3 regions of the Streptomyces sp. NPDC048349 genome follow, and region 1 is predicted to be linked to each of the others. Evidence: predicted binding sites of a transcription regulator. Region 1 holds the regulator's gene; each other region holds the start of a gene.
What was found. Region 1 encodes HrcA, which represses chaperone genes, less so after heat shock. Its sites were predicted from a motif close to TTNGCACTCNGNNNNNCNGAGTGCNAA; they were not measured.

Region 1 (9,695 bases):
CGATCGTCCCCGTCCTGAACAAGATCGACCTGCCGGCCGCCCAGCCGGAGAAGTTCGCCGAGGAGCTCGCGAACCTGGTCGGCTGCCAGCCCGAGGACGTGCTGCGCGTCTCGGCGAAGACCGGCGTCGGCGTGGACGCGCTGCTCGACAAGGTCGTCGCCACCGTCCCGGCCCCGGTCGGCGTCAAGGACGCCCCGGCCCGCGCGATGATCTTCGACTCGGTCTACGACTCGTACCGCGGCGTGGTCACCTACGTCCGTGTGGTCGACGGCCAGCTCAACAAGCGCGAGCGCATCCGGATGATGTCGACCGGCGCCACCCACGAGCTGCTGGAGATCGGCGTCTCCTCCCCGGAGATGACTCCGGCCGACGGCATCGGCGTCGGCGAGGTGGGCTACATCATCACCGGCGTGAAGGACGTCCGTCAGTCCAAGGTCGGTGACACCATCACCAGCCTCAGCAACGGCGCGACGGAGGCTCTCGGCGGCTACAAGGACCCGAAGCCGATGGTCTTCTCGGGCCTGTACCCGCTCGACGGCTCGGACTACCCCGACCTGCGCGAGGCGCTGGACAAGCTCCAGCTCAACGACGCCGCGCTCGTCTACGAGCCGGAGACCTCGGCGGCGCTGGGCTTCGGCTTCCGCGTCGGCTTCCTCGGCCTGCTCCACCTGGACGTGGTCCGCGAGCGCCTCGAGCGCGAGTTCGGCCTCGACCTGATCGCCACCGCGCCCAACGTGGTGTACCGGGTGGTCATGGAGGACGGCAAGGAAGTCACCGTCACCAACCCGAGCGAGTTCCCCGAGGGCAAGATCTCGGACGTGTTCGAGCCGGTCGTGCGGGCCACCGTGCTCGCGCCCACCGAGTTCATCGGCGCGATCATGGAGCTCTGCCAGCAGCGCCGCGGCACCCTGCTCGGCATGGACTACCTCTCCGAGGACCGGGTCGAGATCCGCTACACCCTCCCGCTCGCGGAGATCGTCTTCGACTTCTTCGACCAGCTGAAGTCCAAGACGCGCGGCTACGCCTCCCTCGACTACGAGCCCACCGGCGAGCAGAGCAGCTCCCTGGTCAAGGTCGACATCCTGCTGCACGGCGACAAGGTCGACGCCTTCTCCGCCGTCACGCACAAGGACGCCGCCTACGCCTACGGCGTGCGCCTGGTCGCCAAGCTGCGCGAGCTCATCCCGCGGCAGGCCTTCGAGGTGCCGATCCAGGCCGCGATCGGCTCGCGCGTCATCGCCCGCGAGACCATTCGCGCCATCCGCAAGGACGTCCTCGCCAAGTGCTACGGCGGTGACATCTCCCGTAAGCGGAAGCTGCTGGAGAAGCAGAAGGAAGGCAAGAAGCGGATGAAGATGGTCGGCTCCGTGGAGGTCCCGCAGGAGGCCTTCATCGCCGTCCTCTCCAGCGACGAGTCCGGCGGCAAGAAGAAGTAGCGCCGCCCGCGCCCGCTGCGGAAGCAGGCCCCCACGCTCCGGCGTGGGGGCCTCTTTCGTTATGAACCGGCCGCTTGCGGGCCCTTACGAAGGCGGCGGACGGCCTCTAGTCTGATCACTGCTCGATGGTTACTCGCCAGTCACCTGCTGGTTACGTCTCAAACCCCGCCTGTCCCGATGCGCCCCGCCAGGCGCCCCACGCCCACGCACTGCCGCGTGGTCCGGTCCGGAGGATGTCGTGAGCGACACACAGACCTTGATCGAGAACCGCCCGCCCACGGTGGCGGCCCTCTTCCTTGAGCGCGTGGCCGCCACGCCCCATACGGAGGCGTACCGGTACCCGGTGCCCGCGGCCGGCGGCCAGGGCCCCGACGACTGGAAGTCGCTCAGCTGGGGCCAGGCGGCCGAGCGGGTCTTCGCCATCGCCGCCGGCCTGATCGACCTGGGCCTCGGGCCGGAGCAGCGGGTCGCGCTCGCCTCCAACACCCGGGTCGAGTGGATCCTCGCCGACCTCGGCGTGATGTGCGCGGGCGGCGCGGTCACCACCATCTACCCGAGCACCAACGCCGAGGAGTCGGCGTACATCCTGGCGGATTCCGAGAGCCGCGTGCTCATCGCCGAGGACGGCAAGCAGCTGGCCAAGGCACGCGAGCGCCGCGCCGACCTGCCGAACCTCGCCCACGTGGTGGTCGTGGAGACCGCCGACGCGGTGGCCGCCGAGGGCGACCCGGACGGCTGGGTGCTCTCGCTCGCCGATCTGGAGGCGCGCGGCAAGGAGTACCTCGCCAAGCATCCCGAGGCGGTCAAGGAGCGGATCGGGGCCATCACGGCCGACCAGCTCGCCACCCTCATCTACACCTCCGGCACCACCGGCCGCCCCAAGGGCGTCCGGCTGCCGCACGACAACTGGTCGTACATGGCCAAGGCCACCGTCGCCACCGGCCTGATCACCAAGGACGACGTCCAGTACCTGTGGCTGCCGCTGGCCCACGTCTTCGGCAAGGTGCTGACCTCCGGGCAGATCGAGGTCGGCCACGTGACCGCCGTCGACGGCCGGATCGACAAGATCATCGAGAACCTGCCGATCGTGCAGCCGACGTACATGGCGGCCGTCCCGCGCATCTTCGAAAAGGTCTACAACGGCGTCGCGGCCAAGGCCCGGGCCGCCGGCGGGGCCAAGTACAAGATCTTCCAGTGGTCGGTCGGCGTGGCCCGCGAGTACGCCAAGGTCACCCAGGACAACTTCCGCCGCACCGGTCAGGCGACGGCCCCCTTCGGGCTCGCCACCAAGCACAAGATCGCCGACGCGCTCGTCTTCTCCAAGCTCCGCGAGGCCTTCGGCGGCAACCTGCGCGCCGCCGTCTCCGGCGCCTCCGCCCTGGCGCCCGAGATCGGCTACTTCTTCTCCGGCGCCGGCATCCACATCCTCGAGGGCTACGGCCTGACCGAGTCCAGTGCCGCCTCCTTCGTCAACCCGGGCGAGGCCTACCGCACCGGCACCGTCGGCAAGCCGCTCCCCGGCACCGAGGTCCGCATCGCCGACGACGGCGAGGTCCTGCTGCGCGGCCCCGGCATCATGCAGGGCTACCACGGCAAGCCCGAGCAGACCGCCGAGGTCCTGGAGTCCGACGGCTGGCTGCACACCGGTGACATCGGCGAGCTGTCGCCCGACGGCTACCTGCGCATCACCGACCGCAAGAAGGACCTGATCAAGACCTCGGGCGGCAAGTACGTCGCCCCGGCCGAGGTCGAGGGCCAGTTCAAGGCGATCTGCCCGTACGTGTCGACCATCGTCGTGCACGGCGCCGACCGGAACTTCTGCTCCGCCCTGATCGCGCTCGACGAGCCGTCGATCCTGGTCTGGGCGGCCGAGAACGGGCTGGAGGGCAAGACGTACGCGCAGGTGCTGGCCGCGCCGGAGACCAACCGCCTGATCGAGACGTACGTCCAGACCCTCAACGAGGGCCTCCAGCGCTGGCAGACGGTCAAGAAGTTCCGGATCCTGCCGCGCGACCTGGACGTCGAGCACGGAGACCTCACGCCCAGCCTCAAGCTGAAGCGCCCGGTCGTCGAGCGTGAGTTCAAGCACCTGATCGACGAGATGTACGAGGGCGCGCGCGAGGCCTGACGCCTCGATGCGGGCCGGGCGCGGGGAGGCCGGGCGGGCGGGGCGGTGGGGCCGCCCCGCAGGCCACGCCCCCGGGCTGCGCCCGCCCGCGGGCCGTGTGCCGGGGCTCCGCCCCGGACCCCGCGCCTCGAGCGCCGGAGCGGCTGGATCGTGCCGGCCCGACGTCCGAGGCGCGGGTCGGCGCTCGAGGTGCGGGATGATGGGTGCATGCCTTCCGCACTCCCCGACGGTGAACCCATGCCCGAAGACGGCTCGCTGCCGTCGCACGCCCTGGCGGGCGCGGGGGACCGTCCGCTCGGCTTCTACCTGCACGTTCCGTACTGCGCCACGCGCTGCGGGTACTGCGACTTCAACACCTACACGGCCACCGAGCTGCGGGGTACCGGAGGCGTGCTCGCGTCGCGGGAGAACTACGCCGACACCCTGATCGACGAGGTCCGCCTCGCCCGGAAGGTGCTCGGGGACGACCCGAGGGCCGTGCGGACCGTGTTCGTGGGCGGCGGCACCCCGACGCTGCTGCCCGCCGGGGACCTCGCACGGATGCTCGCGGCGATCCGGGACGAGTTCGGCCTGGCCGAGGACGCGGAGATCACCACCGAGGCCAATCCGGAGTCCGTGAATCCGCAGTACCTGGCAGAGCTGCGGGCCGGCGGCTTCAACCGGGTCTCCTTCGGCATGCAGAGCGCCCGGCAGCACGTCCTGAAGGTGCTGGACCGCACGCACACCCCCGGGCGCCCGGAGGCCTGCGTCGCGGAGGCCCGGGCGGCGGGCTTCGACCACGTCAACCTGGACCTGATCTACGGGACGCCGGGGGAGTCGGACGAGGACTGGCGGGCGTCGCTCGCGGCCGCGCTGGGCGCCGGGCCCGACCACATCTCGGCGTACGCGCTGATCGTGGAGGAGGGCACGCAGCTGGCGCGCCGGATCCGCCGGGGCGAGGTCCCGATGACGGACGACGACGTGCACGCCGATCGCTACCTGATCGCGGACGAGGTCATGGCCGCGGCCGGGTACTCCTGGTACGAGGTGTCGAACTGGGCCGCCTCGGAGGCCGGCCGCTGCCTGCACAACGAGCTGTACTGGCGCGGCGCCGACTGGTGGGGTGCCGGGCCGGGTGCGCACTCGCACGTGGGCGGGGTGCGGTGGTGGAACGTCAAGCACCCGGGCGCGTACGCCGCCGCACTGGCGCAGGGCCGCTCACCCGGCGCGGGGCGGGAGCTCCTGTCCGAGGAGGACCGGCGCGTCGAGCGGATCCTGCTGGAGCTGCGCCTGGTGGACGGGGCGCCCTTGTCCCTGCTCGCCCCGGCCGGACTGGCCGCCTCCCGCCGCGCGCTGGCGGACGGACTGCTGGAGGCGGGGCCCTACGCCGCCGGGCGGGCCGTGCTGACCCTGCGGGGTCGGCTGCTGGCCGACGCGGTGGTCCGGGACCTGGTGGACTAGGGCGTCTGGGCCCGGCCCCGCGGGGCGGTGGAGAGATCAGGCCGTGACGTGGTCGATCAGGTGTTCCACGGAGCCCAGCAGGGTCGGTTCCAGGTCCTTGTAGGAGGTCACCCGGGACAGGATGTGCTGCCAGGCGGCGCCGGTGTTCTCCGGCCAGCCCAGGGCGCGGCAGACACCCGTCTTCCAGTCCTGGCCGCGGGGGACCACCGGCCACGCCGGGATGCCCAGGGCGGACGGCTTCACCGCCTGCCAGACGTCCACGTACGGGTGACCCACGATGAGGACGTGCGGGGAGGTCACCGACGCCGCGATCCGGGATTCCTTGGAGCCCGGGACGAGGTGGTCCAGCAGGATCCCCAGGCGGGCGTCCGGGGCCGGGGCGAAGTCGGCGACGATCGCCGGGAGGTCGTCGATGCCCTCCAGGTACTCCACCACCACGCCCTCGATGCGCAGGTCGTCTCCCCAGACCTTCTCGACCAGCTCCGCGTCGTGGCGGCCCTCCACGTAGATGCGCCCGGACCGCGCCACCCGCGCCCGGGCCCCGGGGACGGCGAGCGAGCCCGACGCGGTCAGACGGGGGGCCGAGGGGGCGCGTGACGGACGGACGAGGGTGACCACGGCCCCGTCCAGCAGGAAGCCCCGCGGCTCCAGCGGGAACACCCGCCGTTTGCCGAAGCGGTCCTCCAGGGTCACGGTGCCCGCCTCGCAGGCCACCACCGCGCCGCAGAAGTCCGTACCGGCCACCTCCACCACCAGATCGGGCTCCGCGGCCACCTCCGGCACGGCCTTGGGGTGCTTCCACTGGGGGGTCAGGTCGGGGGAGTACTCGCGCATCCGGCCGAGCGTAGGAGAGGTGCGGCGATCATGCCTACGACACGCCGAAACGGGCGGCCAGTGTGGCGCGTTGCGCACGGACGAAGCCCGCGTCGACCACCGCTCCGTGACCCGGCACGTACAGTGCATCGTCCCCGCCCAGCGCCAGCAGCCGATCCAGGGCGGCGGGCCACTGGCGGGGCACCGCGTCCGGGCCCGCCGAGGGGGCGCCCGACTCCTCGACGAGGTCCCCGCAGAACACGGTCTCGCGCTCGCCCGGCACGAAGACCGCCAGGTCGTGGCGGGTGTGCCCGGGCCCCACATTGGCCATCAGCACCTGAACCCCGCCCAGCTCCAGCGTCCACTCGCCCGACACCAGGTGCCGGGGCGCCACCAGCAGGTCCACCGCCTCGGCGGCCTCCTCCTGCGCCAGGCCGTGCCGCACCGCGTCCGCGCGCAGCTCCTCGTGGCCCGTGGCGAGCAGCGCGTCCAGCCCGACCGCCCCGTACACCTCGGCCCCCGCGAAGGCGGCGCCGCCCAGGACGTGGTCGAAATGGCCGTGCGTGAATGCGATATGGGTCACGTCCCGGCCCGCCAGCCGCTTCGCCTGCGCCCGCACACCGGAGCCCTCGCGCAGGCACGAACCGGGGTCGACGAGGAGCACGGAATCGTCCCCCACCACCAGTCCCACCGTGCAGTCCCACACCGGCAGCCGCCGGCGGCCGGTCCGCCCGGTCAGCCTTTCCCAGCCCGCCTCTTCCCAACGCACGTCCATGCCGCGACGCTACCCTGGCGGGCCTCCCTTGCCAGGGTCTTACTACCCGGCCGTACACTGAGCGGGGGTCTCTGGCACTCGAACGGCCAGAGTGCCAACGAACGCCAACGAGCGCCAACGATCAAGGCAACGGACCACAGCTGGAGGTGTGCGCGATGCTCAGCGAACGCAGACTCGAAGTGCTGCGCGCCATCGTCCAGGACTACGTCGGGACGGAGGAGCCGGTCGGCTCCAAGGCGCTCACCGAGCGGCACCGTCTCGGAGTCTCGCCCGCCACCGTGCGCAACGACATGGCCGTGCTGGAGGACGAGGGCTACATCGCCCAGCCCCACACGAGCGCCGGCCGGATCCCCACCGACAAGGGCTACCGCCTCTTCGTCGACAAGCTGGCGGGAGTCAAGCCGCTGTCGACGCCCGAGCGCCGGGCCATCCAGAACTTCCTCGACGGCGCCGTCGACCTGGACGACGTGGTGGGCCGGACGGTGCGGCTGCTCGCGCAGCTGACCCGGCAGGTCGCCGTCGTCCAGTACCCGAGCCTGACCCGCTCGACCGTCCGGCACGTGGAGCTGCTCTCGCTCGCTCCCGCGCGCCTGATGCTCGTACTGATCACGGACACCGGACGCGTCGAGCAGCGCCTGATCGACTGCCCGAGCCCCTTCGGGGAGACCTCGCTGGCCGATCTGCGGGCCCGGCTCAACAGCAGGGTCGTCGGGCGCCGGTTCACCGACGTGCCCCCGCTCGTGCAGGACCTCCCCGAGTCCTTCGAGGCCGACGACCGCGGCACGGTGTCCACCGTGCTCGCGACGCTCCTCGAAACCCTGGTCGAGGAAGCCGAAGAGCGGCTGATGATCGGCGGCACCGCCAATCTCACTCGCTTCGGACACGATTTTCCCTTGACGATCAGGCCGGTGCTCGAAGCGCTGGAGGAGCAGGTCGTGCTCCTCAAGCTGCTGGGCGAGGCCAACGAATCGGAAATGGCCGTACGGATCGGGCACGAGAACGCCTACGAGGGGCTGAACTCCACGTCGGTCGTCTCGGTCGGTTACGGTTCGGGCGGCGAAACGGTCGCCAAACTCGGCGTGGTCGGACCGACCCGCATGGACTACCCCGGAACGATGGGAGCGGTACGCGCAGTGGCACGTTACGTCGGACAGATCCTGGCGGAGTCGTAAGTGGCCACGGACTACTACGCCGTTCTCGGCGTGCGCCGCGACGCATCGCAGGACGAGATCAAGAAGGCCTTCCGGCGCCTCGCGCGTGAACTCCACCCGGATGTGAATCCGGACCCGAAGACGCAGGAGCGCTTCAAGGAGATCAACGCGGCCTACGAGGTGCTCTCGGACCCGCAGAAGAAGCAGGTCTACGACCTCGGCGGCGACCCGCTGTCCTCCTCGGGCGGCGGTGGCGGCGCGGGCGGCTTCGGTGCGGGCGGCTTCGGCAACTTCTCCGACATCATGGACGCCTTCTTCGGCCAGGCCTCGCAGCGCGGCCCGCGCTCGCGGACCCGGCGCGGCCAGGACGCGATGATCCGCCTGGACCTGGAGCTGGACGAGGCGGCCTTCGGGACCACCAAGGACATCCAGGTCGACACGGCCGTCGTCTGCACCACCTGCTCCGGAGAGGGTGCCGCCCCCGGCACCTCCGCGCAGACGTGTGACATGTGCCGCGGCCGCGGTGAGGTCTCGCAGGTCACCCGGTCCTTCCTGGGCCAGGTCATGACCTCGCGCCCCTGCCCGCAGTGCCAGGGCTTCGGCACCGTCGTCCCGACCCCGTGCCCCGAGTGTGCGGGCGACGGCCGGGTCCGCTCCCGCCGCAGCCTCACCGTCAAGATCCCGGCGGGTGTCGAGAACGGCACCCGCATCCAGCTCGCGGGAGAGGGCGAGGTCGGCCCCGGCGGCGGCCCCGCCGGTGACCTGTACGTGGAGATCCACGAGCTGCCGCACCCGACCTTCCAGCGGCGCGGGGACGACCTGCACTGCACGGTCACCATCCCCATGACAGCCGCGGCCCTGGGCACCAAGTGCCCGCTGGAGACGCTGGACGGCATGGAGGAGATCGACATCCGGCCCGGCACCCAGTCCGGCCAGGCCATCCCGCTCCACGGGCGCGGCGTCACCCACCTGCGCGGCGGCGGGCGCGGCGACCTGATCGTCCACGTCGAGGTGACCACCCCCGGCAAGCTGGACGCCCAGCAGGAGGAGCTGCTGCGCCAGCTGGCGAAGCTGCGCGGCGAGGAGCGGCCGACCGGCCAGTTCGCGCCGGGCCAGCAGGGGCTGTTCAGCCGCCTGAAGGACGCCTTCAACGGCCGCTGACCACCCGCGGCCCCTCATCGGCGAGCCCGGCCGGGGATGCCCCCGGCCCGGCTCGCCGTATGCGTTCCGGCCGCGCCGGGAAGCGGACTATGCCAGGCGAATGCCGTGATTCGGCCCCCTGAGCGGGACATGGCACGATGCAGGGCATGTCCTCGGCAGCGAACGGTCTCTGCGCTTACCCGATCGTGCAGGCCCCCATGGCGGGCGGCGCCTCCTGTCCTCCGCTCGCCGCCGCCGTGTGCGAGGCGGGCGGACTGGGCTTCCTGGCCGGCGGCCACAAGACCGCCGACGGCATGTACCAGGAGATCAAGCGCGTGCACGCGCTCACCCGGCGCCCCTTCGGGGTGAACCTCTTCATGCCGCAGACCGGCCACGTGGACCCGGCCGCCGTCGAGGCGTACCGCGGGCAGCTGGCCGGCGAGGCCAGCTGGTACGAGATCTCGCTGGCCGACGAGGACGTCATCGGCACCTGCGACGACGGCTACGAGGCCAAACTCGCCATCCTCCTGGAAGACCCGGTCCCGGTCGTCTCCTTCACCTTCGGTGCTCCCGCGCCCGCGGTCCTGGCCGCCCTGCGCAGGGCCGGTACGTACACCGTCGTCACCGCGACCTCCGTCGAGGAGGCACGCAGCGCGCAGGAGGCCGGGGCGGACGCCGTCTGCGTCCAGGGCGTGGAGGCCGGCGGCCACCAGGGCACCCACCGGGACGACCCCCAGGCCGACGGCACGGCGTCGGTGGGTCTGCTCGCGCTCGTGGCCCAGGTACGGGAGGCGGTCGCGCTCCCCATCATC
Region 2 (9,695 bases), on a different contig from region 1:
GGGCGATCTGGCCGCGTACTCGGCGGTCGAGAAGCGCCGGGCCGAGGGTCTGCCGGGGCTGCTGGTGTGCAGTGGCTCCGCGGAGGTTCCGGAGCTGGCCTCCCGCGCCGACCTCGTCGTACCGGGGCCCGCCGCGGTGGTCGGCTTCCTGGCGGACTTGGCGGCGGCCCTCCGCGCGTAGCCTGCGGCGCCTGCGGGACCGGCCGGTGCGGCTGCCGTCAGGGGCCCCGCCCCCGAACCCCGCGCCTCAAACGCCGACGGGGCTGGGGTGGGCCTGGCCTGCGGGGCCGGGTCGTGCCTGGCCCGGGTGTTTGCCGCGCCACCGCCGTCAGGGGCTCCGCCCCCGAACCCGCGGGGTCCGGGGCGGAGCCGGGGCGGCGGGGTGCGGGTCAGGTGTTCAAGGCCGAGAGCTGGGCTTCGAACCAGGCCGCCGGCGGGAGGGCCGTCGCCGCGGCGGCCAGGCGCTTGGTGCGTTCCGCGCGCTCCGGATCCGGCATGGCCAGCGCAGCGTGCAACGCCTCCGCCGTCTGCGTGACGTCGTACGGGTTCACCGTCAGCGCATCCCCCCGCAGCTCCTCGTACGCCCCGGCCCCGGTGGACAGCACCAGCACGCACCCCGCCTCCGACACCACCGGCACCTCTTTCGCCACCAGGTTCATCCCGTCCCGCACGGGGTTCACCAGCGCCACGTCCGCCATCCGGTACGCGGCCAGCGACCGCGCGAAGTCGTCCTGCACGGACACCAGCACCGGCTGCCACTGCTCCGTGCCGAACTCGGCGTTCACGGCCGCCGCCAGCTCCCGCACCGACTGCGTGTAGTCCCGGTACACCTTCAGGTCCTGCCGCGAGGGATAGGCCGACGCCAGGTGCACCACCCGGCCGCGCCACTCGGGATGTGCCGTCAGCAGCTCCCGGTACGCCAGCAGCCCCCGCAGGACGTTCTTCGACAGCTCCGTCCGGTCCACCCGGACGATCGTCTTCAGGTCGCCGACCTCCGCCCGCAGCTGCGCCAGCTTGTCGTCCACCTCCGGCCGGTGCGCCAGCGCCCGCAGCTCCTGCGCGTCGACGCCCAGCGGGAACACGGCCACGTTCCCCCGGCCCGCCGCGTCCAGGAAGCTCGTCGCCCAGGCCTGGGTGTGGAAGCCCAGCACGTCCGCTCCGAGCATCCCGTCGAGCAGCTGTTCCCGGACGTCGTCCGGGAGCACGTCCAGGAACGGCTTCGCGGCCCACGGCGTGTGCGTGAAGTGCGCGATCCGCAGGTCCGGCCGCAGCGCGCGCAGCGCCCCCGGCACCAGCGCCAGGTGGTAGTCCTGCACCAGTACGCGTGCCCCCGGCGCCGCCTCCTCGGCCAGCGCCTCGGCGAAGGCGCGGTTGTAGGCGACGTACGAGGCCCAGCGCCGCCGGAAGTCCGCGTCGAAGACCGGCTCGCGCGGGATGTCGTACAGGTGGTGGTGGGTGAACCACAGCACCGAGTTCGCGATGCCGTTGTAGGCGTCGTCGTACATCGTGGGATCGATGTCCAGCATCCGGACCCCTGGCTCCGCGACGCCCCGGCGGACCGCCTCCCGGTCCGCCTCCGACAGGGCGGCGCAGATCCACAGCGCCTCCGGCTGCTCCGCGAGGGCCGCGGAGAGGCCGGAGACGAGGCCGCCCCCGCCCCGCCGGGTGCCGAGCGTGCCGTCGGTGTCGAGGGAATACGAGAGCGGGCCGCGGTTCGCGGCGACGAGTACCTGAGATGAAGCCATGTCGCGAACCTAGCCCGGCCCGGCCTCGCGCAAACTTCCGAAGCCGTCAGGCCGCGCCGCGCAGGGCGTACTCCCTGATGCCCAGCATCGGCGGCCGCTCCTCGGTGTCCACCGGGTACGTGTGCGGTACGAACCCGTCCGGGCCGCGCTCGAACTGCGTCAGCTCCGGCCGTACGAGGTGCCCGCGCGAGAGCCGCAGCTGCGCGGTGCGGTAGATCGCCGCGGCCATCCGGCCCAGCGCCTGCCCGTCCTGGTGGCGGTGGAGCCGTACGCCCACGTCCACCTGGGCCAGTGCGTCCAGTCCGACCGTGTGCAGCGCGTCGACCAGCAGGCCCAGCTCGACGCCGTACCCGACGGGGAAGGGCAGGCGTTCCAGCAGGGAGCGCCGGACGGCGTACTCCCCGCCGAGCGGCTGGACGAAGCCGGCCAGCTGCGGCCAGTGCAGGTTGAGCAGCGGGCGGGCGACCAGTTCGGTGACCCGGCCGCCCTGCCCCGGGGCGTCCCCCAGCGGGCGGTCGTACATGGCCTTGACGAACTGCACGTCCGGCTCGGTCAGCAGCGGTCCCACGATGCCGGAGACGAAGGCGGCCGAGAAGTCCCGCAGGTCGGCGTCGACGAAGCACAGGACGTCCCCGGTGGCGGCCAGCAGCGAACGCCACAGCACATCGCCCTTGCCGGGGAGCGCCGGGATCCGCGGCAGGATCTCGTCGCGGTGCACCACCTGGGCCCCGGCCTTCGCCGCCACTTCCGCCGTAGCGTCACTGGAGTCCGAGTCGATCACGATCAGCTCGTCCACCAGCGGGACCGGCAGTCCCTCCATCAGCTCGCGCCGGATCACCTCGACGATCGCGCCGACCGTCGCCTCCTCGTCGAGCGCCGGCAGCACCACGCTGACCGTGGTCCCAGCTGCCCGTTTCCGGTCCAGCAACTGGTCGAGCGGTCGGTCGGCGGCGGACCAGGAGCGGTCGGCCAGCCAGCGCTCCACCTCTTCCAGCACGTTGAGCACTCCCTGCGGCTTGGTCGGATTGACCGAAAAGTGATCCATCTCGCGGTTCGGACGCCTGTCTCAACCACGTGGGCCTTCGGTTACAGTCTTGAACAACGCGAAGGACCGCCGCATGCCGGGGGTCCTCGCGCACAAACGCACCGGCGCGCCATAGAGCGCGTGTGCCGGTGCCATACCGCTCATCCAGAGGGGCAGAGGGACACGGCCCGTTGAAGCCCCGGCAACCCTCCAGTCGGTTCTCGCGATGCGACAAGCATCCCGCGGGGCCCCGGCTAGGGAAGGTGCCAATTCCGTCTCATGGCGAAGTGCGCCATGGGGAAGATGAGGAGAAAGGGCCTCGCCATCATGGCTGCACAGACTGTTGCCACCTCTGTCGATCTCGGACCCGCCAACGCGCTTTCCTGTCGCGAGTGCGGTACCCGCTTCGACCTCGGACCCATCTTCGCGTGTGCCGAGTGCTTCGGCCCGCTGGAAGTCGCCTACGACCTCCCCGCCGGCGACCCCGAGGCCCTGCGCGCCGCGATCGAGGCCGGCCCCGCCAACATCTGGCGCTACGCGCCGCTGCTGCCGGTGCCCGCGGACGTGGCCTCCAAGCCCAGCCTGAACCCGGGCTTCACCAAGCTCGTGGACGCGGCGAACCTGGCCAAGGAGCTCGGCGTCACCGGCAAGCTCTACGTCAAGGACGACTCCGGCAACCCGACGCACTCCTTCAAGGACCGCGTCGTGGCCATCGCCGTCGAGGCGGCCCGCGCCTTCGGCTTCACCACCCTGTCCTGCTCCTCCACCGGCAACCTGGCCGGCGCGGTCGGCGCCGCGGCCGCCCGGGCCGGTTTCCGCTCCTGCGTGTTCATCCCGCACGACCTGGAGCAGGGCAAGGTCGTCATGGCCGGTGTCTACGGGGGCGACCTCGTCGGCATCGAGGGCAACTACGACGACGTGAACCGCTTCTGCTCCGAGCTCATCGGCGACCCGCTGGGCGAGGGCTGGGGCTTCGTCAACGTCAACCTGCGCCCGTACTACGGGGAGGGTTCCAAGACCCTGGCGTACGAGATCTGCGAGCAGCTCGGCTGGCAGCTGCCCGACCAGATCGTCATCCCCATCGCGTCCGGCTCGCAGCTGACGAAGATCGACAAGGGTCTGCAGGAGCTGATCAAGCTCGGCCTCGTCGAGGACAAGCCGTACAAGATCTTCGGCGCCCAGGCCGAGGGCTGCTCCCCGGTGTCGAGCGCCTTCAAGGCCGGTCACGACGTGGTCCGCCCGCAGAAGCCGAACACCATCGCCAAGTCCCTGGCGATCGGCAACCCGGCGGACGGTCCCTACGTACTGGACATCGCGCGGCGCACCGGCGGCTTCGTCGAGGACGTGACCGACGAGCAGGTCGTCGAGGCCATCAAGATCCTCGCGCAGACCGAGGGCATCTTCGCCGAGACCGCGGGCGGCGTGACCGTCGGCGTGACGAAGAAGCTCATCGAGAACGGGCAGCTCGACCCGGCGCTGACCACCGTCGTCCTGAACACCGGAGACGGCCTCAAAACCCTGGAGGCGGTGGCAGCGGACAGCGGCCAGACCGCCACCATCCGCCCGAGCCTGGACGCGTTCCGCGCCGCCGGCCTGGCCTGACCCTCCCTCCCGTACGACCGGAAAGGCAGTAGCGCCATGAGCGTCAACGTCCGCATCCCCACCATCCTGCGCACCTACACCGGCGGTCAGGCCGAGGTACCCGCCGAGGGCGCGACCCTCGCCGAGGTCATCGAGTCCCTGGAGCAGAACCACCCGGGCATCGCCGCCCGCGTCCTGGACGACCAGGGCAAGCTGCGCCGCTTCGTGAACGTCTACGTCAACGACGACGACGTGCGCTTCGAGGGCGGGCTGGAGGCGGCGACGCCGGACGGCGCGGGCGTCTCGATCATTCCGGCCGTCGCGGGCGGCTGACCGCAGCGGCGCGGCGCCGCGACGGGCACGCGAAACCGTAATTACCCCCTCCGTTAATAAGCGGAGGGGGTAATTCTGCTTGATTGGGCGCGGTAGAGTTGGGGAAGTCCCCTCCGCTGCTCTTGCCCGCTGCATATGAACGGGTCGCGTGAGGGTCGACATCGGGTCAATGTGCAAGTGCGGTATGGGGCTTTGGCGAGATATGCCGGGCCCGAGTTGCCCTGGAATATGCCAGATTTTCACTCTATTTCTATGTTTCCCCGTGTCCAGAATTCTCGTCGGATTGACCTGTTGCAGACAGCACCGGCGCGGATACATTCAGCCTCGGTCGACGCGTTCCGACGCAAGTGATGACCCGGGACCGCGAAGTGCGTTCCTGCGCAAGGGCCAGTAATAGGGGAGTTAGGCATGGCTCAGGGCACCGTCAAGTGGTTCAACGCGGAGAAGGGCTACGGCTTCATCGCGGTCGACGGTGGTGCGGATGTGTTCGTCCACTACAGCGCCATCCAGATGGACGGGTACCGCACCCTTGAAGAGGGTCAGCGGGTCGAGTTCGAGATCTCGCAGGGCCAGAAGGGTCCGCAGGCGGACATGGTCAAGCTCGCACTCGGCTAGTCCCGGCGCGATCGACCGCCCACGCGTACAGGAGGGGCCCACATCCCGGACCAGGGGTGTGGGCCCTTCGCGTGTCTGCGGCGCGTTCGCGGGGGTGTTGCCCCAAGCCGCTTGCACTCGCGGGGGTCGAGTGCTAATCATTGGCGTTAGCACTCTCCTGGTGAGAGTGCTACTGAACGAGGACCGGGTCGGTGAGGCCCGCAGGGTCCGGCGGGAAGGAACCGCCGGGCACGCAGGCCGTCCGTCGCGGGCGCGGGCGCGGTCCTGGGAGCAATCCACCGCTGTCCGGGAGGACCACTTCAGATGGCCAAGATCATTGCGTTCGACGAGGAGGCCCGGCGCGGTCTCGAGCGTGGGATGAACCAGCTCGCCGACGCCGTCAAGGTCACCCTTGGCCCCAAGGGTCGCAACGTCGTCCTTGAGAAGAAGTGGGGCGCCCCCACGATCACCAACGATGGTGTTTCCATCGCCAAGGAGATCGAGCTCGAGGACCCGTACGAGAAGATCGGCGCCGAGCTGGTCAAGGAAGTCGCCAAGAAGACGGACGACGTCGCCGGCGACGGTACGACCACCGCCACCGTGCTCGCCCAGGCGCTCGTCCGCGAGGGCCTGCGCAACGTGGCGGCCGGCGCCAACCCGATGGCCCTCAAGCGTGGCATCGAGAAGGCCGTCGAGGCCGTCTCGGGCGCCCTGCTCGAGCAGGCGAAGGATGTCGAGACCAAGGAGCAGATCGCTTCCACGGCCTCCATCTCCGCCGCTGACACCCAGATCGGCGAGCTCATCGCCGAGGCCATGGACAAGGTCGGCAAGGAAGGCGTCATCACCGTCGAGGAGTCGCAGACCTTCGGGCTCGAGCTCGAGCTCACCGAGGGCATGCGCTTCGACAAGGGCTACATCTCGGCGTACTTCGCCACCGACATGGAGCGTATGGAGGCGTCGCTCGACGACCCGTACATCCTGATCGTCAACTCCAAGATCGGCTCGGTCAAGGACCTGCTGCCGCTCCTGGAGAAGGTCATGCAGTCCGGCAAGCCGCTGCTGATCATCGCCGAGGACGTCGAGGGCGAGGCCCTGTCGACCCTGGTCGTCAACAAGATCCGTGGCACCTTCAAGTCCGTCGCCGTCAAGGCCCCGGGCTTCGGCGACCGCCGCAAGGCCATGCTCGGCGACATCGCCATCCTCACCGGTGGCACGGTCATCTCCGAGGAGGTCGGCCTCAAGCTCGAGAACGCCGGTCTCGACCTGCTCGGCCGCGCCCGCAAGGTCGTCATCACCAAGGACGAGACCACGATCGTCGACGGTGCCGGTGACAGCGACCAGGTCCAGGGTCGCGTCAACCAGATCCGTGCCGAGATCGAGAACTCCGACTCGGACTACGACCGCGAGAAGCTCCAGGAGCGCCTCGCGAAGCTGGCCGGCGGCGTGGCCGTCATCAAGGCCGGTGCCGCGACCGAGGTCGAGCTCAAGGAGCGCAAGCACCGCATCGAGGACGCCGTTCGCAACGCGAAGGCGGCCGTCGAGGAGGGCATCGTCGCCGGTGGTGGCGTGGCCCTGCTCCAGGCCTCCGCGGTCTTCGAGAAGCTCGAGCTCTCGGGTGACGAGGCGACCGGCGCCAACGCCGTGAAGCTCGCCCTCGAGGCCCCGCTCAAGCAGATCGCCGTCAACGGTGGTCTCGAGGGTGGCGTCGTCGTGGAGAAGGTCCGCAACCTGACGGTCGGCTGGGGCCTGAACGCCGCGACCGGCGAGTACGTCGACATGATCGCCGAGGGCATCATCGACCCGGCGAAGGTCACGCGCTCCGCGCTGCAGAACGCCGCGTCGATCGCCGCGCTGTTCCTGACCACCGAGGCCGTCATCGCCGACAAGCCGGAGAAGGCGTCTGCGGGCGCCCCGGGCGGCATGCCGGGCGGTGACATGGACTTCTGATCGACCCCCGGCTTCGGCCTTCCGGTTGATCGGCTGTTCTCGAACGAGGGCGGCACTCCCTGCGGGGGGTGCCGCCCTCGGGCGTTTTCGCCGGAGGCCGCCGCGCGGCGACGGGCGACCGGCCGCCGCCCGCGATGCGGGACCGGCCGACGTCCGCCCGCCCGACCTGCTTGACTGCCGGTATGAGTGAGGTGTTCATCAAGATCTGCGGGCTGCGGACCGCGCACGACGTCGACGTGGCCGTCGACGCCGGGGCGCATGCCGTCGGGTTCGTCTTCGCCCCCGGCAGCCCCCGTACCGTCGGGACCGCCACCGCGCGGGAGCTCGCCGCGCGGGTGCCGGCCGGGGTGCTCACCGTCGGGGTGTACCGCGGGCAGTCGCTGGACGAGGTGCGCCGGCTCACCGAGGAGAGCGGGGTCCGCGCCGTCCAGCTCCACGGGGACGAGGGCCCCGAGTACTACGAGGCCCTGCGCGCGCCCGGGCGGACGCTGATCCGGGCCACCGCCGAGCACGTGGCGCGCTGCGGGGAGCTGGGCGAGGACCTGCTGCTGCTCGACGCCCCCGACCCGGGCTCCGGAAAGCCGTGGAACTGGGGCTCCGCGGAGTTCACCGCGCCCGAGGGGCGGTGGCTGCTCGCGGGCGGCCTCACCCCCGCCACGGTCCGCCGGGCCGTCGAGGCCACCGGCGCCTGGGGCGTGGACGTCTCCAGCGGGGTGGAGCGGGAGCGCGGGGTCAAGTCCCCGGACCTGATCCGCGCCTTCATCGAAGCGGCCCGCGGACCGGGTTCCTCTCGCTGAGCGTGTTCGTACGATTACTCCCTGCGAGAACGTCGGCGTGGGCAGCTCCCCCGGGGGCAGAGGTACCCCATGGTCACGGACACGCTGGAATGGCTGCGGCGCCTGAGGCGCCGCTTCGCTCCGGGGGGTGGGGACGGCCGCGGACCGGTGCTGCCCGCACCCCGCCGCACCCTCGTCTTCACCGCCGACTTCACCTCCGCCACCCAGTGGGTCGCGGGCCGCTCCTGGGCCTATCCCGACGGCGGCCCCACCAACCCGGGGGACAACAAGCTCGACCACCTCGTCGACGACCCCGCCTACAGCCGCTCCGGTGTCTTCCGCGCGACGCCGCGCCCCGACGGCAACTGGGACACGGGCCTGCTCACCACCGAGGGCAGCGACGAGGGCTTCGCGCTGCGCACCGGCGACGTCCTGGAGGCGCGGGTGAAACTCCCCGTCGAGGTGGGGGCGTGGCCCGCGATCTGGACCTGGCGGGACGGCGACCAGGAGATCGACGTCTTCGAGTACCACCCCGACAACCCGGATCTGCTGGAGCTGTCGAACCACGTCCGCGAGGCCCACTGCTACCACCGCGACCCGTCGGTCCGGCCCGGGGCCTGGGTCGACCTCAAGGTGGAGTTCGGCCGGACCTCGGTCGTCTGGTGGGTCAACGGCGCCCGTGTCTTCGCGGACCACAAGGGCGTGGGCCGGTCCTGGTGGGCGTACCTCATCGTGAACCTGTCCGTGTCCGCCGGCCGCTACCACCCGGCGCCCGGGCCGGGGGTGACGGAGATGGCGTACGAGGTCTCGCAGCTGCGGGTGTACCGGCGCTGAGGGCTCCGGCCCGTCCCGTCAGGGCGCCCGCCAGATCGTCATGTCCGCGGTGACCAGGCCGGGCAGGTCCCGCCCCTTCACGATGCTCTTGGTCTGGATCACGAGCAGCGCGATGTCCCCCGACGGGTGCCGGACGCAGATCTCGCTGCCGGACGCCACCGCGGCCAGCGGCAGCGTGCGCTGCGTGCCGGCGTTCGTCAGCAGCCGGCACGCGTCGAAGCTGCCGGAGCCGGGGTCGCCGTAGAGCAGGGTGAACACGCTCGTGTCGCTGGCCAGCGAGCAGTTCCCCTTCCCCTCGCAGTCCATGCGGATGTCACCGGTTCGGTCCTGGCGCTTGACCGGGTCCTTGATGCCGATCGAGCTCTTCTCGTCCAGGAACACCAGCGGGTGGGGGACGGGCGTCGGCTGCTTGGACGGTTTGGGCGACGGCTTGGGCGATTTCTTGGGCGACGCCTTGGGCGCGCCCGAAGCGGAGGGGCCCGAGGACGTGGCGGGGGCCGCCCCCGCCCCGCGCATCCGGTTCGCCGCGTCCCTGACGGTCCAGGCCAGGCCGGTCAGCAGGACGGCCGACACCGTCACCACCGCGGTGGTGATCACCGCGGTACGCAGCCGGCGCCGGCGCTGTTCCTCCGGCGTGAGCGGCGCCGTCGGCGGCGGCTGCCAGACCATCGGCGTCGGCGGCTGCGGGGTCAGCGATCGGGTGTGAACGGAGGTGGGGTGCGGGACCGGAGCCGGGACCACCACTGCGGGCCCCCTCACCTCCCTCCAGACGGCCGGTCCGCCGCCCCCGTCGGCGTCCTTGCCCAGCCGCTGCCTGCACCACGCGACGATCTCCGCGGGGGTGGCCCGCTCCTGCGGCTC
Region 3 (9,695 bases), on a different contig from region 1:
AGCGGACCAGGCCCCAGCGGAAGCCGAGCGCGACGGCGTGCGCCCGGTCCGAGGCGCCGAGCTTCTTGAACAGCCTGCGGGCGTGCGTCTTGACCGTGTCCTCGGAGAGGAAGAGCTCGCGCCCGATCTCCGCGTTGGACCGGCCGTGGCTCATGCCCTCCAGCACCTGGATCTCGCGCGCGGTGAGCGTGGGCGCGGCGCCCATCTCGGCCGAGCGGAGCCGGCGCGGGGCCAGCCGCCAGGTCGGGTCGGCGAGCGCCTGGGTGACCGTGGCCCGCAGTTCGGCGCGCGAGGCGTCCTTGTGCAGGTAGCCCCGGGCTCCGGCGGCGACCGCGAGGGCCACGCCGTCCAGGTCCTCGGCGACCGTGAGCATGATGATGCGGGCGCCGGGGTCGGCCGAGAGCAGCCGGCGCACCGTCTCCACACCGCCCAGCCCGGGCATCCGTACATCCATCAGAATGAGGTCGGAGCGGTCGGCACCCCAGCGGCGGAGGACTTCCTCGCCGTTGGCAGCCGTCGTCACACGCTCGACGCCGGGCACGGTGGCAACCGCGCGACGGAGCGCCTCTCGGGCAAGCGGGGAGTCGTCGCAGACGAGGACGGATGTCATGACCGCCCTCCGCAGCTGCTGATGCGCGTCACCTTGAGCCTCCAGGCTGGTACGTATCGTCACCTGTGCGGTCGATGTCCCCGGACACCTGTCCGAGAACTTATGGGTTCAACCGCCTTCGCACTCTCAACGATGGTCACTCGAAAGAGTTACGGGTCGGACGGACACCTTCGCAACTCTACGTGAGGAAGCGAACACGACACGGACGCCACAAGGCAACTGTCCTCCATGTGGAGCTATGCCCTATTTGGCGGCTTTCCTTCCGTTTGGCACATGTCTGAGGCTAGATTCCCAATGAGTCATATTTACATCTACTACGACAGTAGGTGTGGAGACATGGACCCTATCCGCCTCAGTACCGGCACCAAGAGGACTACCCATGGCAGATTTCTCCCGCCTCCCCGGCCCGAACGCCGACCTCTGGGACTGGCAGCTCCTCGCTGCCTGCCGCGGGGTCGACAGCTCCCTCTTCTTCCACCCGGAAGGTGAGCGGGGCGCGGCCAGGAGCGCGCGCGAGGCCTCGGCTAAAGAGGTCTGCATGCGATGCCCGGTCCGCGCGGAATGTGCCGCGCACGCGCTCGCCGTCCGCGAGCCCTACGGAGTGTGGGGAGGCCTCACGGAGGACGAGCGAGAGGAACTGATGGGCCGCGCGCGCCACCGCCTGATCCCGGCGTCCAGTGCGATCGGACCGATCCCGCCCCACTGATCCGGAGAACACACGCCCGAAGGAACGTTTCTGCGATTCCTGTGGGTTCACTCGACCCGCCACGGCCACCGGGCGTGTCGCAGCCCGGGGCGAAACGTCACGCGTTCGGCCGTACGTACCCGCCAGACACGGAGGGTCAGCGCGTGGCGGCCCGCTCCAGCTCGGCCAGCGTCGCGGCCACGGCCGGCACCCGGGCCAGGTCGGGCAGGGTCAGCGCCACGACCTCCCGCTCCACGGCCGGCTCCACGGCCACCGTGCTGACGCCCTTGGCCCGTACGGACTCCACGGCGAGCTGTGGCAGCACCGCGACGCCCAGCCCCGCGCCCACCAGGCCGACGACCGCCGGGTAGTCGTCGGTCGCGAAGTCGATCCGCGGGGTGAAGCCCGCGCTCTCGCACACCTCCACCAGATGGCGGCGGCAGCGCGGACAGCCCGCGATCCACGGTTCGTCGGCGAGCTCCGCCATGCCCACGCGTTCGGCCCCGGCCAGCCGGTGGCCCTCGGGAACCAGCCCGACGAGGCGGTCGGTCAGCAGCGGGCGCACCACCAGGTCCTCCCATTCCGCCGCCGATCCGGCCGCCCCGCCGTAGCGGAAGGCCAGCGCGAGGTCGCCCTCCCCCTCGCGCAGCATCTCCACCGAGCGCGGCGGTTCGGCCTCGACCAGGGAGATCCGGGTCCCCGGGTGCTCGGCGCGCATCGCCGCGAGCGCGGTCGGCACCAGGGTGGAACTGCCGCTGGGGAAGGACACCAGCCGGACCCGGCCCGCGCGCAGCCCGGCGATGGCCGCCACCTCTTCCTCGGCGGCGGTCAGCCCGGACAGGATGCCCGAGGCATGCCGGACCAGGGCGGCGCCGGCCTGGGTCAGCCGCATCTCGCGGCCGGTGCGGATGAGCAGCGGAGTGCCGGCCGACTGCTCCAGCGCCTTCATCTGCTGCGAGACGGCGGGCTGGGTGCAGCCGAGCTCGCGGGCGGCGGCGGAGAAGGACCCCGTCCCGGCGACGGCGCGCAGTACCCGGAGATGACGTGCCTCGATCATTTCTCGAGCATAAGCCCCGCTTTGGCCGCTGCGCGAATACCCCCGTGACGCTTTGGGGTCGCTCGGCTAATTTGACTGCATGGGCCCGATGCAACTGATCTCCGTGAACCTCGGCCGCGCCACGGCCGTCGACTACACCGACGCCGAAGGGGGCATGACCGGCCACGGCAAGCGCCCGGTCCCCGGACCGGTCCGCGTCTTCGCCCCCGGCCCCAGGGCCACCGGTCCGGGCAGCGGCCTGGAGGGTGACGCCGTCTGCGACCGCCGCCACCACGGCGGAGACCACCAGGCCGTCTACGCGTACGCGCGCGAGGACCTGGACCTGTGGGAGCGCGAGCTGGGCCGCGAGCTGCCCGCCGGCGCCTTCGGCGAGAACTTCACCACCTCCGGCATCGACCTCAACACCGCCCGCCTCGGCGACCGCTGGCGCGTCGGTGCGGACCTGGTGCTCGAGGTGGCCTCGGCCCGCATTCCGTGCCGGACCTTCCAGGGGGCCCTGGGCGAGAGCGCCTGGGTCAAGCGGTTCACCCGGGAGGCACGGCCGGGCGCGTACCTGCGGGTGATCGAGGAGGGCTCCGTCAGGCCGGGCGACACCATCGAGATCACCCACCGTCCGGACCACGACGTGACGGTGGAGTTGTGGTTCCGCGCCTTCACCACCGAGCGCACCCTGCTGCCGCGCACCCGGGCCGCGGGCGCGGCGATGGAGCCGGAGGCCCACGAGCGGGTGCGCCAGTACGTGGAGAAGTACGGGGCCGGGGCCGGGGCGAGGTAGGGCCGCCGTCCGGGAGCACTAGGTTGCGCCTATGACGACTGCGTTGATTACAGGATCCACGGCGGGCATCGGCGCCGCCTTCGCCCGGCGGCTCGCCGCCCAGGGGCACAGTCTGGTGCTGGTGGCTCGCGACACCAAGCGGCTCGGCGAGCAGGCCACCGAACTCCACGACCGGCACGGCATCGAGGCCGAGGTGCTGGCCGCAGACCTCTCCACCGAGGAGGGCATCGCGGCGGTCGAGCGCCGCCTCGACGACCGCACCCACCCGGTGGACCTGCTGGTCAACAACGCCGGCTTCGGCAACAAGGGCCGCTACCTCGAGGTCTCCATGGCCGACGAGCTGACCATGCTGAAGGTGCACGTCGAGGCGGTGCTGCGGCTGACCTCGGCGGCCACCGGGTCGATGCGCTCGCGCGGCCGCGGCGGCGTGATCAACGTGGCCTCGGTGGCGGCGTTCGTACCGCGCGGCACCTACGGGGCGAGCAAGGCCTGGGTCGTGCAGTTCACGCAGGGCGCGGCGCGTGACCTGTCGGGGTCCGGGGTACGGCTGATGGCGCTGTGCCCCGGCTTCGTACGGACGGAGTTCCACCAGCGGGCCGGCATGGGCACGGACAACATCCCGGGGTGGATGTGGCTCGACGCCGACAAGCTGGTGGCCGCGGCCCTGGCGGACCTGGCGCGGGGCAAGACGGTGTCGATCCCCGACCCGCGGTACAAGGCGCTGATGGGCGTGGTGAAGCTGACGCCGCGCGGGCTGCTGGGCGGGATGTCCTCACGTACGGGCCGCAAGTACGGTCCCCAGTAGTCCTCGTACTCACGGGTAGACCAACCTATTGGGCGAAATCTTCCTAAAATGGACATGCCCCTTCGAGTCCGGGAGACCGTCATGACATTCGTACAGATAATCGATTACAAGACCAGTCGGCAGGACGACCTCACTCAGCTGCTGGACCGGTACGTCTCGCAGAGCCAGGGCAAGCGCACTGTCACCCACAGCATCGTGGGCAAGGACCGCGAGAACGAGAACCACTACGTGGACGTGGTCGAATTCCCCTCGTACGAAGAGGCCATGAAGAACTCTCAGCTCCCGGAGACGGACAAGATGTTCCAGGAGATGGTGGCCCTCTGTGAGGGGATGCCCAGCTTCACCAACCTGGACGTCGTACGGGACGAGCACCTCAACAAGATGCTCGCGGCCCGCATGTTCGACGAGCTGGCCATGTCGGGGGACCGCTCCGTCGCCGAGGAGATCTTCGCCTCCGACTACGCCGACCACGACATGGTCAAGGCCGACACCAACGCCCAGGGGATCGACGCCCTGATGGCGGACCTCGACATGTGGCGGTCCGCTTTCGAGATGTCCTTCACCAAGAACCAGCAGATCGCCGAAGGCGACTTCGTCACCACCCTGTGGACCTGGAACGCAACGCACACAGGGGAGTTCATGGGCCTCGCCCCGACCGGCAAGAAGGTCAGCGCGACCGGCTCGACGACGTTCCGCTGCAAGGACGGAATGATCGCCGAGGGCTGGTGGCATTACGACATCTTGAGCGTGATGCGGCAGTTGGGCCTCATGGAGGGCATGCCGGCCTGACCGCGCTCCTCACGACCCGCGCGGAAGGCGCCCACGCGAAGGCGACCCACGCGAAGGCGACCCACGCGAAGGCCCCCGTCCCACCGTACGAAGCGGTGGGACGGGGGCCTTCACACATGCGGCGACAGCGTCAGTGGCTGTGACCGTGACCGTGGCCGTGGCCCGCGTCGGCCTCTTCCTCGGCCGGCTTCTCGACGACCAGGGTCTCGGTCGTGAGCAGCAGGGAGGCGATGGAGGCGGCGTTCTCCAGCGCGGAGCGGGTGACCTTCACCGGGTCGATGACGCCGGCCTTGACCAGGTCGCCGTACTCGCCGGTGGCGGCGTTGAAGCCCTGGCCCTTGTCGAGCTCGGCGACCTTCGAGGTGATGACGTAGCCCTCGAGGCCGGCGTTCTCGGCGATCCAGCGCAGCGGCTCGACGGCGGCGCGGCGCACGACCGCGACACCGGTGGCCTCGTCGCCCGACAGGCCGAGGTTGCCCTCGAGGACCTTGACGGCGTGGACGAGCGCGGAGCCACCGCCGGAGACGATGCCCTCCTCGACCGCGGCGCGGGTCGCCGAGATGGCGTCCTCGAGGCGGTGCTTCTTCTCCTTGAGCTCCACCTCGGTGGCGGCGCCGACCTTGATGACGCAGACGCCGCCGGCGAGCTTCGCCAGACGCTCCTGCAGCTTCTCGCGGTCCCAGTCGGAGTCCGTGGCCTCGATCTCGGCCTTGATCTGGTTGACGCGGCCGAGAACGTCCTCGTGGCTGCCGCCACCGTCGACGATGGTCGTGTCGTCCTTGGAGATCGTGACGCGGCGGGCGGTGCCCAGGACGTCCAGACCGGCCTGGTCGAGCTTGAGGCCGACCTCCTCGGCGATGACGGTGGCACCGGTGAGGGTGGCCATGTCCTGCAGCATCGCCTTGCGGCGGTCACCGAAGCCGGGGGCCTTGACGGCCACCGCGTTGAAGGTGCCGCGGATCTTGTTGACGACGAGGGTGGAGAGCGCCTCGCCCTCGACGTCCTCGGCGATGATCAGCAGCGGCTTCGAGGCGCCGGCCTGGATGACCTTCTCGAGCAGCGGCAGGAGGTCCTGGATGGAGGAGATCTTGCCCTGGTTGATCAGGATGTACGGGTCGTCGAGGACGGCCTCCATGCGCTCCTGGTCGGAGACCATGTACGGCGAGAGGTAGCCCTTGTCGAAGGCCATGCCCTCGGTGAACTCCAGCTCCAGGCCGAAGGCGTTGGACTCCTCGACGGTGATGACACCGTCCTTGCCGACCTTGTCCATCGCCTCGGCGATGAGCTCGCCGACCTGCTGGTCCTGCGCGGAGAGCGCGGCCACGGCGGCGATGTCAGACTTGTCCTCGATGGGGCGGGCGGTCGCGAGGAGGTCCTCGGACACGGCCTTGACCGCGGCGTCGATGCCCTTCTTCAGGGCGGCCGGGGACGCACCCGCGGCGACGTTGCGCAGACCCTCGCGGACCAGCGCCTGGGCCAGCACGGTGGCGGTGGTGGTGCCGTCACCCGCGATGTCGTTGGTCTTGGTCGCCACCTCCTTCACGAGCTGCGCGCCCAGGTTCTCGTACGGGTCGTCCAGCTCGACCTCGCGGGCGATGGTGACACCGTCGTTGGTGATGGTGGGGGCGCCGAACTTCTTGTCGATGACGACGTTGCGGCCCTTGGGACCGATCGTCACCTTCACCGTGTCGGCAAGCTTGTTGACGCCGCGCTCGAGGGCGCGACGGGCGTCCTCGTCGAACTTCAGGATCTTCGGCATGGGAGCGGTTCAGTCCTCTCGTTGCGATCCTCGGCCGCTCACCGCGACCTCCACCGCCTAGAACGAACTACGCCCCTCGCCGCCCGGCATCAGCAGGGTGACCAGGGGCGCAGCTCAAATCAAAACTGGAAGCGAATTACTTCTCGACGATCGCGAGCACGTCGCGGGCCGAGAGGACGAGGTACTCCTCGCCGCTGTACTTCACTTCGGTGCCGCCGTACTTGCTGTACAGCACGATGTCGCCGACGTTGACGTCCAGCGGGAGACGCTGGCCGTCCTCGAACCGGCCCGGGCCCACGGCGAGGACGACGCCCTCCTGGGGCTTCTCCTTCGCGGTGTCCGGGATGACCAGGCCGGAGGCCGTGGTCTGCTCGGCGTCGAGCGGCTGGACCACAATGCGGTCCTCAAGCGGCTTGATGGCAACCTTGGAGCTGGCGGTCGTCACGATCCGACCTCCCCCTTCGGAGATCCGGGGTTAACTGTCTGAGGTGGCGACCAGGTCGATCCGTCGTCGCGGGTGCCGGACCTGCCTGTCGCTGTGTTGGCACTCACCGGGGGCGAGTGCCAGGTGCGAGACTATTCCGGCGATTAGCACTCGGTCAAGCGGAGTGCCAATTATCGACGGTGGGCGTTGCGCGGACCGGCTCCCGGAACCGGCGAAATCCCGGCGCACGGACGTTCGATCTCCTTACCCTCCGGTCATGACCAGGACGAACTCCGGCGTGCGGTGGCGGTACGCCGTCCCGATCGCGGTCGGCCTCGTGGCCGGTACCTACATGCTGTCGAACGCCGTGCCGCGGCTCGCGGCCCAGGCGGCCGGGGTCGAGGGCGCCTTCAGTGCCACCCGGTGTACGGAGGAGCGGGACTCGGACGGGGACCTGCACTGGATGTGCGAGGGCTCCTTCGCGGCGGGCGACGGATCGTTCGCGATCCCCCGGGTCGAGGTCGATACCGCCTTCGACACCCGGCCGGACGGACCCACGACCGCCTTCGTCCTCGGGCCGTCCTCCGGCACGGCCGTCCGGCCGGGCGTCCTCGTGTGGCTAGGGCCGGGGGCGGTGGGGGCGCTCTCGCTCGCCCTTCCCGTGTGGGCGCTGCGTCGGGGGAGGAAGGGCGCGAGGAACCACGGGGAGGACATCAACGTCATAGACGATATGAAGATAAAGCGCCTCATTGCCGAGCAGATCGGGCCGAAGGCCCCTCCGAGCCCGAGCGCACCAGGCGCTGCTTCCCCTTCATCTCCCCCACCGTCGCCGGCGGCAGGACCTTTCGCACCCTCCGGGTCGTCCGCGTCGTCCGCCCTCACGGCCGGGCCCGGCTCCACGGACGGTGGCGGCATCCCGTGCGTGGACTGAAACCCCTGACGACGGCGGGCTCGCGCCGCCGCACCGAGGCGCTGCTGCTCGTCTTCGTCGTCGCCCTCGCCGTTTTCGGCCACGCCAACGCCGGCCTCGCCATGAACGGCGAGCTGCCACCCAACCTCACCGGCTTCACGATCAGCATGACGCTGCTGTCGCTGGTCGGGCACCTGGGCATCCGCCGGTTCGCGGCGTACGCCGACCCGCTGGTCTTCCCGTTGGCCATGCTGCTGACCGGGCTGGGGCTGGTGCTGATCCACCGCCTCGACCAGGGGTACATCGAGCGGTACAACTCGGACGCGAACGCTCCGGGCCAGCTGATGTGGACGGTGGTCGGGGTCGCCGCCTGCCTCCTGGTGGTGGCGCTGCTGCGCGACCACCGGCTGCTGCAGCGGTTCATCTACCTCACGATGGCCGTCGCGCTGGTGCTGCTGATCGCCCCGGCGTTCTTCGGGGCGGACACGTACGGCGCCAAGCGGTGGATCATCCTCTTCGGGTTCTCGCTCCAGCCCGGCGAATTCGTGAAGATCATGATTGCGATCTTCTTCGCGGGCTACCTCGTCGTCCACCGGGACTCGCTGGCCCTGGCCGGCCGCACGTTCCTCGGCATGCGGCTGCCGCCCATGCGCCAGCTGGGACCGATCATCACGGTGTGGATCGTCTCGATGCTGGTGCTGGTCTTCGAACGCGACCTGGGTACGTCGCTGATCTTCTTCGGCGTCTTCGTGGTGATGCTGTACGTGGCCACCGAGCGCACCAGCTGGATCGTGTGCGGCCTGTTCATGGCGGCGGTGGGCGCCTTCGCCGTGGGCTCGACGGAACCGCACGTCAAGGCGCGCGTGGCGGCCTGGCTGAATCCACTCTCCGTCTACTGGGACACCCCTCCCCCGGGGATCACCTCGGACCAGTCGGCGCAGGCGCTGTTCAGCTTCGGCACGGGCGGCATCTCCGGAACGGGTCTCGGCATGGGCCACCCGGAGCTGATCAAGTTCGCGGGCCGCAGCGACTTCATCCTGACGACGGTCGGCGAGGAGCTCGGCCTGGCCGGGGTCATGGCGGTCCTGATCCTGTACGCGCTCCTCGTGCAGCGAGGGCTGCGGATGGCACTCGGCGCCCGCGACCCCTTCGGCAAACTGCTGGCGGTGGGCCTCGCCTCGGCGCTGGCCCTCCAGGTCTTCGTGGTCGCGGGCGGCGTCACCGGCCTGATCCCCCTGACGGGCAAGGCCCTGCCGTTCCTGGCCAAGGGCGGCTCGTCCCTCCTGGCCAACTGGATCATGATCGCCCTGCTGCTCCGCATCAGCGACAGCGCGGAACGCCAACGCCAGGCGGACGCCCGGGGCCCGGTGGAAACGACGATCACGCCGGTGGTGTCGGGGGTGTAGGGGGCTCGGCCTTGGCCCGGGGTGGGCCCGGAGTCAGCCGGTGACATGCGCAGCACGGGTGGCCGGCGGGCGGGGGCGCCGTGCGAAGGTCGCGCCGTGCGAAGGTCGCGCCGTGCGAAGGCGCTGCCCTGATGGCCGTTCAGGCCTTGCTGCCGGGGCTGCCGGGGCTGCCCGTGGCCGGGGAGCCGGCCTGCCATTCGCGGGCGATCCCTCGGATCAGTGCCGGGTAGACGCCGAGGTACCGGAAGGGCTTGATGGCCGCCATGTACGCGGCGCCGAGCGGTCCGTTCGGTTTCACCAGGACGGCCATCTGGCCGCGGTAGCCGCCGGAGCCGTCCGGGACCCAGCCGATGTGCATCACGCCGTGCACGGTCCTGTTGGCCATCTCCGCCGCCCACTCGTCCCGCGTCTGGTAGACGGAGGTGAACGGGACCGAGTCGAGGTCCGGCCCGCGGGGACCTTCGCGGAGGTCCGC

Region 2: groL (chaperonin GroEL) is a predicted target of HrcA. The motif match lies at 5,445-5,471, and genes of this name have one in related genera.
Region 3: groES (co-chaperone GroES) is a predicted target of HrcA. The motif match lies at 7,069-7,095, and genes of this name have one in related genera.

The regions. Positions count from the first base shown of each region.
Region 1 is NZ_JBEZLA010000030.1:75,975-85,669, forward strand. It holds gene lepA (translation elongation factor 4) at 1-1,436, shown strand, start outside; gene AB0D44_RS18300 (long-chain fatty acid--CoA ligase) at 1,675-3,564, shown strand; gene hemW (radical SAM family heme chaperone HemW) at 3,772-5,004, shown strand; gene AB0D44_RS18310 (DUF3097 domain-containing protein) at 5,041-5,838, opposite strand; gene AB0D44_RS18315 (MBL fold metallo-hydrolase) at 5,873-6,592, opposite strand; gene hrcA (heat-inducible transcriptional repressor HrcA) at 6,748-7,764, shown strand; gene dnaJ (molecular chaperone DnaJ) at 7,765-8,904, shown strand; gene AB0D44_RS18330 (nitronate monooxygenase) at 9,051-9,695, shown strand, end outside.
Region 2 is NZ_JBEZLA010000023.1:70,986-80,680, forward strand. It holds gene otsB (trehalose-phosphatase) at 1-181, shown strand, start outside; gene AB0D44_RS15390 (trehalose-6-phosphate synthase) at 390-1,745, opposite strand; gene AB0D44_RS15395 (glucosyl-3-phosphoglycerate synthase) at 1,792-2,742, opposite strand; SAM riboswitch class I at 2,928-3,079, shown strand; gene thrC (threonine synthase) at 3,073-4,371, shown strand; gene AB0D44_RS15405 (MoaD/ThiS family protein) at 4,408-4,683, shown strand; gene AB0D44_RS15410 (cold-shock protein) at 5,092-5,298, shown strand; gene groL (chaperonin GroEL) at 5,602-7,224, shown strand; gene AB0D44_RS15420 (phosphoribosylanthranilate isomerase) at 7,407-8,021, shown strand; gene AB0D44_RS15425 (beta-glucanase) at 8,091-8,834, shown strand; gene AB0D44_RS15430 (serine/threonine-protein kinase) at 8,853-9,695, opposite strand, start outside.
Region 3 is NZ_JBEZLA010000002.1:27,265-36,959, forward strand. It holds gene AB0D44_RS01800 (response regulator transcription factor) at 1-610, opposite strand, end outside; gene AB0D44_RS01805 (WhiB family transcriptional regulator) at 990-1,316, shown strand; gene AB0D44_RS01810 (LysR family transcriptional regulator) at 1,453-2,352, opposite strand; gene AB0D44_RS01815 (MOSC domain-containing protein) at 2,441-3,127, shown strand; gene AB0D44_RS01820 (SDR family oxidoreductase) at 3,159-3,932, shown strand; gene AB0D44_RS01825 (ester cyclase) at 4,014-4,721, shown strand; gene groL (chaperonin GroEL) at 4,852-6,480, opposite strand; gene groES (co-chaperone GroES) at 6,617-6,925, opposite strand; gene AB0D44_RS01840 (hypothetical protein) at 7,182-7,835, shown strand; gene AB0D44_RS01845 (FtsW/RodA/SpoVE family cell cycle protein) at 7,823-9,220, shown strand; gene AB0D44_RS01850 (DUF2867 domain-containing protein) at 9,360-9,695, opposite strand, start outside.